3 regions of the Mesorhizobium sp. M1227 genome follow, and region 1 is predicted to be linked to each of the others. Evidence: predicted binding sites of a transcription regulator. Region 1 holds the regulator's gene; each other region holds the start of a gene.
The links. The regulator LexA, encoded in region 1, represses DNA repair genes until DNA is damaged. The targets are predictions, from matches to a motif close to TGTTCNNNNTGTGTTCNG.

Region 1 (3,281 bases):
TGTGCGGTCTGGCGATGACCTCGATCATTGCAGGGAGCGCCACGGCGCTTTTCGCCATATGGCATTTCCAGCGCGTGGCGCCGCTCAGCCTGTTCGCCAATCTGGCCATCATGCCCATCGTGTCACTGGTCGTCATGCCCTTCGCCGTTCTCAGCGCGCTGGCGATGCCGTTCGGTGCGGATGGCCCTTTTCTCTATGTCATGGGCAAGGGGCTGACGGCGATGATCGCCCTGTCCGGGTGGATCTCGGAGCGCTCGCCGATCGATGCGGTCGGGCTGATTTCGCTGAGATCCGTCCTTCTGGTGACGATCGCCCTCGTCATTGCCAGCATGGCGACGACGTGGTTGCGGCTGGCGGCACTTCCTTTTGCGCTCGCCGGCTTGCTGACGACAACGCAGACACGCATACCCGACGTATTGGTCTCGGAGGACGCACGGCTGGTCGCGCTGCCGATCGGCAGCGGTGAACTCGCGGTCAACCGGGCACGCCCGAATGAGTTCACCATCGACAACTGGAAACGCGCGCTCACATCAGAGGCTATCGTCGCGCCGGAAACACCTGGAAAGAACGACCCGCAATTCGACATTGCCGATCCGGCCGACCTACCGCCGGGCATGCCGTTCATTTGCACGGACGGCCTCTGCCTTGCCAGGCATCCATCCGGCGCGATCATCGCGCAAGCCAAGGACCGCGATACTGCGCGGCCAGCCTGCGCCTTTGCCAGCTTGATCGTCATCGACGACGCCACCGCCCATAACCCCTGCTACTACGACCGGCTGGTCCTCGTCGTCACCAAACGGCAACTGGCGCGCGCGGGAAGTGCCGCCGTCTATTTCGATCCACAAGCGGCAACACGCGCCGAGATCCGCTTCGCCGTCGAAAAATCATACCGGCCCTGGCACGTGCAGCGGAAATTTTCACGCGCGGCACGGGGCCTGCCGCCATACCGCCGGGCCGACAACCCCAAAGCCGGCGCCAAGGGCGGAGCTCAGTAGCGGCGGATCAGTCCGACGAGCTTGCCCTGCACCTTGACCCTGTCTGGTCCGAAGATGCGCGTCTCGTAGGCCGGATTGGCGGCTTCCAGGGCGATCGAGGCGCCCTTGCGGCGGAACCGCTTCAGCGTCGCTTCCTCCTCGTCGACCAGTGCCACCACGATCTCACCGGGGCTCGCCGTATCGGCATTGCGGATGATCACCGTGTCGCCGTCGAAAATGCCGGCCTCGATCATCGAATCGCCTTTGACCTCAAGCGCATAATGCTCGCCGCCCATGATCATATCCGGCGGCACCGAAATCGAATGCGTCTGGTGCTGGATGGCGTCGATCGGCACACCGGCAGCGATGCGGCCCATCACCGGGATCGAAACGGCGGCGACGACATCGTCGTCATTTCCGGCTGCGGGCACGCGCGACGATGTCGGCTTGCCTTGCCGAGGGGCGCCTTGCCCAAGACTGCCCTGGATGACACTCGGCGAGAACTTGCGTGCCGCATTGAGGCCGGGGGCGATCGAGTCAGGCAGGCGCAGCACCTCCAGCGCACGGGCCCGGTTGGGCAAACGGCGAATGAAGCCGCGCTCCTCCAGCGCCGTAATCAGCCGGTGGATTCCGGATTTGGAAGCCAGGTCGAGCGCTTCCTTCATCTCGTCGAAGGAAGGCGGGATACCGCTTTCCTTCAACCTTTCGTGGATGAACATAAGCAGTTCGTGTTGTTTGCGTGTCAGCATAGCGACCCCCAACAGAATCAGAAAAACAAACCCAGAACAAACACTATCTGTTCCAGTTGTGTTCCGCAACTGTTTAAAGTTTAATGAATGCGTTAAGGCTCGGGAAACAAACGACGTCCCCTACCGGCGTACCGCATTTTCATCGCCGCGAGCCTTATCGCCTTGATTCTGCTTCGTTTGCGCCCTTCTGGTCTCCTAGAAGGCGGCACTGGCATCGGCCGTCGGTTGGTAAAAGGCACGGAATTGAACCGTATCGACTGTGCGGTTTGGTCAATGCACCGTGAACGAAACGAACTCAAAACGCCAACCTCGGGTTAAGTCCCGGCTTCCACCGCCTGGTCAGGCTGCTTCTCGCCGGTGGAGCCTTGCTGCGCGCAACCAGGTAATGGAAGAACAGTCGATGCGTGTCCGACGTTGCGTTGGATCTTGGGGGAGCAGACAAATCATGACAGGAATTCCCGATCTCGTGGCCATAAAGGCGATGGATGCCGCGGATCCGCTGCGCGCGATGCGCGACCGCTTTGTGTTGCCGCAAGGAGTGATCTATCTCGACGGCAATTCGCTAGGAGCTGCTTCACGTGCCGCTTTCGATGAACTGCACAAGGCCGCGACCGAAGAATGGTCGTATGATCTCATCCGCGCATGGAACACCGCCGGCTGGTTCAACATGCCGCTTGAACTTGGCGACCAGCTCGGGCGCCTGATCGGTGCCGCGGCCGGCCAGACGGTGGTCTGCGACACGACATCGGTCAACATCTACAAGCTGCTGCACGCCGCCATGGCCATGCGACCGGAGCGGCAGGTCATCGTCGCCGAGGGCGATAGTTTTCCGACGGACCTCTACATGGCTGAGGGTGTGGTTTCGACGCGAAAAGATACGCTGCTGCGCCTCTCGGGGGTCGACGCGCCGACCATCGAAGAGCTGATCGACGAACGCACCGCCGTGGTGCTGGTCAACCACGTCAACTACAAGTCGGGCGAACTGCGCGACATGCCGACGCTGACGCGCAGGGCTCAGGAAGCCGGGGCGATGATCGTCTGGGATCTCTGCCACACCGCCGGCGCGATGCCAGTCGAGCTCGACAAGGCAAACGCCGATTTTGCCGTTGGCTGCACCTACAAATATCTGAATGGCGGCCCGGGCGCGCCTGCCTTCATCTATGCGGCTGAGCGGCATCTTTCCGACATCCAGCAGCCGCTCACCGGCTGGTGGGGCCATGCACGGCCCTTCGCCTTCGAGCCAGGCTATGCGGCCGGCACCGGCATCCGCCGATTTCTGTGCGGCACCCATCCGGTCCTGTCGATGCGCACGCTGAAGGGCGCGCTCGACATCTGGAACGATGTCGACATGACGGCGGTGCGCAAGAAGAGCATCGCGCTGGCGGATCTGTTCATCGAGCTTGTCGAGGCAAAGTGCGGCACTTACGGGCTCACGCTCGAAAGCACGCGCGATGGGGAAAAACGCGGCAGCCAGATTTCATTCATGCATGAGCATGGCTACCAGGTCATGCGCGCGCTGATCGAACGTGGCGTGATCGGCGATTTTCGCGCGCCATCG
Region 2 (3,281 bases), on a different contig from region 1:
GGAAATCGCTTCGGCCAGATGGATGCGGCCGACTGTTTCGCTGGCCTCGAGATCGGCCAGTGTCCGCGCCACCTTCAAGACGCGGTGATAGGCTCGTGCGGAAAAGCCGAGCTTTTCGCTGGCATCCCTGAGCAGCGACAGGCCGGCGGCGTCGGGCATGGCGATCTCCTCGATGACTGACGGCGAGCAATGGGCGTTGGTGGTGGCGGTCGCGCCGAGCCGCTCGAAGCGCTCTCGCTGGATCGTACGGGCGCGGGCAACACGTAGTGCGACGGCGGCACTTTTCTCCGCCCGGTCCGGCCGGATCAGATCGCTGGCCGAGACCGCCGGCACCTCGATCCTGAGATCGATGCGATCGAGCAGCGGGCCGGAAATGCGCGCCTGGTAGTCGGTGCGGCAGCGGTCGCCGCGCAGGCAGCGATAGCCGGGCTCGCCGGCCATGCCGCAACGGCACGGGTTCATCGCCGCGACCAGCTGGATACGCGCCGGATAGGTGACGCGATGATTGGCGCGCGCGATCATGCAGTCGCCGGTCTCGAGCGGCTGGCGCAGTGCATCGAGCGCCTGCGGCGAGAATTCGGGGAATTCGTCGAGGAACAGCACGCCGTGATGGGCAAGCGAGGCCTCGCCCGGCCGCACGCGCAACCCGCCGCCGACCATCGCCGCCATCGAGGCCGAATGATGCGGCGCGCGGAACGGCCGCCGGTCGGTGAGTTTTCCTTCGCCGAGTTCGCCGGCCACCGAGGCGATCATCGAGACTTCGAGCAATTCCCTGGGCGCCAGCGGCGGCAGGATCGACGGCAGCCGCTGCGCCAGCATCGACTTTCCCGACCCCGGCGGTCCGACCATCAGAAGATTGTGGCCGCCGGCGGCCGCCACCTCCAGCGCCCGCTTGGCGGTCTCCTGGCCCTTGATGTCGGCAAGGTCGGGCAGGTCGCGCGCCGCGGCATGGATGCCGGCTTCCGGCCGTGACAGAACCTGCGTGCCGCGAAAATGATTGGCGATGGCGATCAGGCTGCGCGGCGCCAATATGTCGAAGTCCTTGCCGGCCCAGGCCGCTTCCGGCCCGCAGGCGAACGGGCAGATCAAGCCCTTGCCTTCGGCGTTGGCACCGATTGCCGCCGGCAGCGCGCCAGCCACCGCGGCGATGGTTCCGTCGAGTGACAATTCGCCAAGCACGACATAGCCGGCCAGCATGTCGCCCGGAATGGCGCCGAGCGCCGCCATCAGCCCGAGGGCGATCGGCAGATCGTAGTGGCTGCCTTCCTTGGGCAGGTCGGCCGGCGCCAGATTGACGGTGACCTTCTTCGACGGCATCGACAGGCCGGATGCATGCAGCGCTGCCTGCACCCGCTCGCGGCTTTCGGCCACAGCCTTGTCGGCCAGCCCGACGATGTGCATGTTGACTTTGCCCGGCGCGATCATCACCTGCACATCGACCGGCACGGCCTCGATGCCCTGGAAAGCAACCGTGCGAACCCGCGCCACCATGTCTTCACCCCAGATGCAGGCTTTTGCCCCAAGCCTTTGCGATCATGCCGCGAACGGCGTCACCCGAGACAACCACAGATTTCCGGCGAAGGCAAGAACATTTGGGGAACAGCTGAGCGCCACGGCTGCAATGGTTTGCAACGCGGCCGCTCGCGAAGCGAGGCTAGTTGCGCTTCTCCTCCACGGCATCCCAGAACAGGCTGGCGATGTCGGCGCCGCCGAAGCGCTGCACTTCGCGTATGCCGGTCGGTGAGGTCACGTTGATCTCGGTCATGTAGTCGCCGATGACGTCGATGCCGACGAGGATGAAGCCGCGCTCCTTCAGCGCGGGGCCGATGCGGGCACAGATCTCGCGTTCGCGTTCCGTCAATTCGGTCTTTTCGGCGCGGCCGCCGACATGCATGTTGGAGCGCGAATCATGCTCGGCCGGCACGCGGTTGATGGCGCCGACAGGCTCGCCGTCAATCAGGATGATGCGCTTGTCGCCACCCCGCACCTCCTTGAGGTAGCGCTGCACGATGTAGGGTTCGCGGAACAACTGGCCGAACATTTCGAGCAGCGAGGCGAGGTTGCGGTCGGCCTCGTGCAGGTGAAAGATGCCGGCGCCGCCATTGCCGTAGAGCGGCTTGACGATGATATCGCCGAACTCCTTGCGAAAGGCGGCGACCTCGAGCGGGTCCTTGGTGATCAGCGTGTCCGGCATCAGGTCGGGAAATTCGGTGACGAAGATCTTTTCCGGGCTGTTGCGCACCCAGGCCGGGTCGTTGACCACCAGCGTCTTCGGATGGATGCGCTCGAGGATATGCGTGGTGGTGATGTAGTTCATGTCGAAGGGCGGATCCTGCCGCAAAAGGATGACGTCCATCTCCGCAAGATCGGTGCGCACCTTCTCGCCCAGCGAATAATGGTTGCCCTTCTCGTCGCGGACCTGCATCGCCTCGATACGGGCAAACACCTTGCCTTCGCGCAGCGACAGCCGGTCGGGCGTGTAGTGGAACAGCTGGTGCCCGCGCCGCTGCGCTTCCAGCGACAGCGCAAACGACGTGTCGCCGGCAATCGACACGGTAGAGATGTGGTCCATCTGGACGGCGACTTTCAGGGGCATGGGTGCTCTCCGGCGCAGTTGCAACGAACGTGCGTCCACCTGGACGCACATACGCTCCAACACTTTGAATCCATGCATCGCGCTTTCCGAAAATCGATTCCGATTTTTCGGGCCGATGCATCGACGAGAGCGATATAAGGAAATCGGCGGCCTCTGCCAATCGGCCAAGGTCATGATGAGGCTGCGCTTCTGGCGCAGACCCCAATGCGATGTGCGTTCAGCGGTCGAAGACCAGCTTGGAATAGCCGAGGAAGGACAGCGCCATGGCAACCAGCGAGGCGACCGCAAGGGCGACGAGCGGCGGCACCATCGGCAGCGCGAACAGCATGGCGCAATAGACGAGATAATTGACGAGGCTGGTGGCGATGCCGACGCCGCCATAGCGTGCGCCCTCTTGCGCGACGCCGCGGCTGGAAGGCGAGAAGGTCAGATGGCGATTGATCAGCCAGGTGACGGACAGGGCAAAACCGATCGAGATGATTCGGGCTGCGAAGGGGCCAAGCGGCGTTGTCGCCAGCACCAGCCAAAGCGCCGCCGCGTCGGCGACGAAGCCGATGCCGCCGGCGACAATGAAGCGGGCGAGGCGTCCCATTTACGGCTCTAAGCCGCCCGCGGGGTCTTGCGCGGTCCGGTCTTCAAAGTCGCGAGCGCACTTGCGCGTTCGCGTTCGATGCGGCCGGAAGGC
Region 3 (3,281 bases), on a different contig from region 1:
GAAGCGCTCGGCCCGCGCCTCGAACTCGGCGGCAAGCGCCTTCTGCGCCGCCGCCCGCACCGCCTTGGCGTCTTCGCCGCCGGCGCTCTGGTCGGCGGTGAAGCGGAAACCTTGCAACTCGCCGACGTGATGGCCTTCGACGAGGACGGTTCCGGTTGGGCTGATTTCGGCTTCAGGCATCGTGTTTTCTCTAAGGCGCCGCATGAGGACGGAAGTCCTGCGGTCTACAAAACGTTTCGTCAACCGCTCATGCAGCGCATCGGACAATCTGTCTTCGATTTCGCGCGTCTTTTCCTGCCAGTGTGCCCGATCGGCCAGCCAGCCGGGCCTGTTGGAAACGAAGGTCCATGTGCGGATCTGGGCAATCCTGTGCGACAGCGTGTCGATGTCGCCTTCGGTGGTGTCGGCACGGCGCACCTGCTCGGCCATGTAGTTCTCGTCGACATGGCCATGCCTGGCAAGGTCCATGTAAATGGAGGCAATCAAGTCGGCGTGCTGGGCCGGCGCGATCTTCCTGTAGTCGGGCAGCGCGCAGGCTTCCCACAGCAGCGCCACGCGCCTGGCATCGGTGGTGAGTGCCCGGACGTCCTCGTCGCGCGACAGATGCTCGAGCGCCTGTGCGTCTACTGCCGGCAGCGCGCGCGTCAGGCCTTCGACCGGGGCGTTGGTCTCGATCGAGCGCTTCAGCGCATCGAGGCTGGCGAAATCGAAATGCGCGGTACGCCACTGCAGCACTTTCACCGGATCGAAATCATGCGCCTCGATCTTGTTGACCAGTTCATCATCCAGCGGATCGACCTGGCCGGTGACGCCGAAGGTGCCATCGCGCAGATGCCGGCCGGCGCGGCCGGCAATCTGGCCGAGCTCGGCCGCCGTCAGGTTGCGGTACTGGTAGCCGTCGAATTTGCGATTCTGGGCGAAGGCGACGTGGTCGAGGTCGAGGTTGAGGCCCATGCCGATGGCGTCGGTGGCGACGAGGTAGTCGACGTCGCCCGACTGGAACAGCGCTACCTGGGCGTTGCGGGTGCGCGGGCTGAGTGCGCCGAGCACGACGGCGGCACCGCCCTGCTGGCGGCGGATCAGCTCGGCGATGGCATAGACCTCGTCGGCCGAGAAGGCGACGATCGCGGTGCGCCGCGGCAGGCGGGTCAGCTTCTTCGAGCCGGCATAGGCAAGATGCGACAGGCGTGGCCGGGTCACCACCGACACGCCCCGCAGCAGGCGCTGCAGGATGCCGTGCATCGTGGCCGCGCCCAGCAGCAGCGTCTCCTGCCGGCCGCGCAGATGCAGGATGCGATCGGTAAAGATGTGTCCGCGTTCGAGATCGCCGGCGAGCTGGACCTCGTCGATGGCAACGAAGGCGGCGTCGGTCTCGCGCGGCATCGCTTCCACGGTGCAGACCGAGTATTTCGCGCCCGCCGGCTGGATCTTTTCCTCGCCGGTGATGAGCGCCACCTTATGGGCGCCGACCTTCTCGCAGACGCGCGTATAGACCTCGCGGGCAAGCAGCCTGAGCGGCAGGCCGATGACGCCGCTTTCGTGCGCCACCATGCGTTCGATGGCGAGATGGGTCTTGCCGGTGTTGGTCGGGCCGAGCACGGCCGTCACGTCTCGACCCGACAGGATCAGCGGTTCAGTATGTTTCGGATGGATGTTCATCGGCCTGGAAATAAGGCTCTCTGCCTCGCATTGTCGGGAGCGCGCCCATATTGGCCGCGTATGACAGGCGACACATAGGGATTTCGGGTGCGAAGCGAAAGCGGAATATGCCGAGGGCAGGCCGATTGGTTGGTTCGAAGCCAGAAAATCTGTTCCCGATTAACAGTTGGAACGAGTCTGGAACGAATCAGCGACGAATCACTGACTCGCGCTGATTCAGGGTTTGTTCACGGCTACATCTGGGTTTTCTGTCGGCATACCTCACCACATGCTGAATCACGGAAACTGGCCCGATTTATGCAAGCGGCATCCAAGCGAGCACTGCGGTTAACCTTTGCCGGTGAATGGTCGTGGCTGGCCAACCTGCTTCGCACAACATTATGAAATTATTGATGTTTCCTAATGCGCTTTAATCATTTCGCGGGTGTTTTCAGCTCTCGCCGTTAACGCTCCGCTCAAAGCCGGAACGAATCGGCGACGAATCAGCGATAGCTGAAGTTTCTTGGTTTGTTCACCGCAACATGTTGTGTCGTGAACAGCTTTTCCACCGAGAATCCACAGGCTGCCGGGCGGCTTTTGCACAAGCTGCGAGTTTGCCGTTAACCTTTGCGTGCCGGATTGGGGCAGCGTGCTGCATCGAGATCTTGCAACGGGAAGACCGCTATAGAAACGGGCCGTTTTGCAGGCCCGTTCGTCCAAGCGCGGATCTGTCTCAACGTAAAGACAAACGATCAGGCGACGTACTGGCCGCCATTGGCTGATATGGTCGAGCCGGTGATGAAACCGGCATCGTCGGAAGCGAGGAAGACGACGCAGCGCGCGATCTCCTCCGGCTCGCCGAGACGGCCGACCGGGATGTGCGGGATGACGCGCTCGTTGAGGACCTTCTCGTCCATTGCCTTGACCATCTCGGTGGCGATGTAGCCGGGGCAAATGACGTTGACGGTGATGCCGGCGCGCGCGCCTTCCTGGGCCAGTGCCTTGGTGAAGCCGATATCGCCGGCCTTCGAGGCCGAATAATTGACCTGGCCGACCTGGCCTTTCTGGCCGTTGATCGAGGAGATGGTGATGATGCGACCGAACTTACGGTCGCGCATGCCGCCCCACAATGGATGCGTCATGTTGAAGACGCCAGAAAGGTTGGTGTCGAGGACCTCTTTCCATTGCTCGCGCGTCATCTTATGGAACATCGCGTCGCGAGTGATGCCGGCATTGTTGACCAGCACCGAGACGGGACCGAGATCGGCCTCTATCTGTTTGATGCCGGCGGCGCAGGCCTCGTAGTCGGCGACGGACCATTTATAGACCGGGATGCCGGTCGCGGCCTTGAACTTTGCCGCCGCTTCTTCATTGCCGGCGTAGTTTGCGGCGACCGAATAGCCGGCGCTTTTCAAGGCGACCGATATCGCCGCGCCGATGCCGCGCGACCCGCCTGTGACGATTGCAACCTTTGTCATATGTCCTCCCGGGAAATGCAGATGACTGAGCGTTGAAGCGGTGGGGTTTGCCCTCTTTCCCTACTCGCTTTGCGCCAGCATCCTATTCGTATCGCTTATCTCATCACAATGCTTCCACGCACATGGCAACACCCATGCCGCCGCCGATGCACAGCGTGGCAAGGC

Region 2: a site for LexA is predicted at 1,585-1,602, ahead of NKH28_RS15725 (YifB family Mg chelatase-like AAA ATPase). Genes of this name have one in related genera too.
Region 3: a site for LexA is predicted at 1,827-1,844, ahead of NKH28_RS13645 (helicase-related protein). Genes of this name have one in related genera too.

The regions. Positions count from the first base shown of each region.
Region 1 is NZ_JAMYLZ010000016.1:16,181-19,461, forward strand. It holds gene NKH28_RS19195 (ComEC/Rec2 family competence protein) at 1-995, shown strand, start outside; gene lexA (transcriptional repressor LexA) at 989-1,723, opposite strand; gene kynU (kynureninase) at 2,169-3,281, shown strand, end outside.
Region 2 is NZ_JAMYLZ010000011.1:30,204-33,484, forward strand. It holds gene NKH28_RS15725 (YifB family Mg chelatase-like AAA ATPase) at 1-1,491, opposite strand, end outside; gene gshB (glutathione synthase) at 1,655-2,596, opposite strand; gene NKH28_RS15735 (GtrA family protein) at 2,814-3,188, opposite strand; gene NKH28_RS15740 (glycosyltransferase) at 3,197-3,281, opposite strand, start outside.
Region 3 is NZ_JAMYLZ010000008.1:178,236-181,516, forward strand. It holds gene NKH28_RS13645 (helicase-related protein) at 1-1,659, opposite strand, end outside; gene phbB (acetoacetyl-CoA reductase) at 2,391-3,116, opposite strand; gene NKH28_RS13655 (acetyl-CoA C-acetyltransferase) at 3,220-3,281, opposite strand, start outside.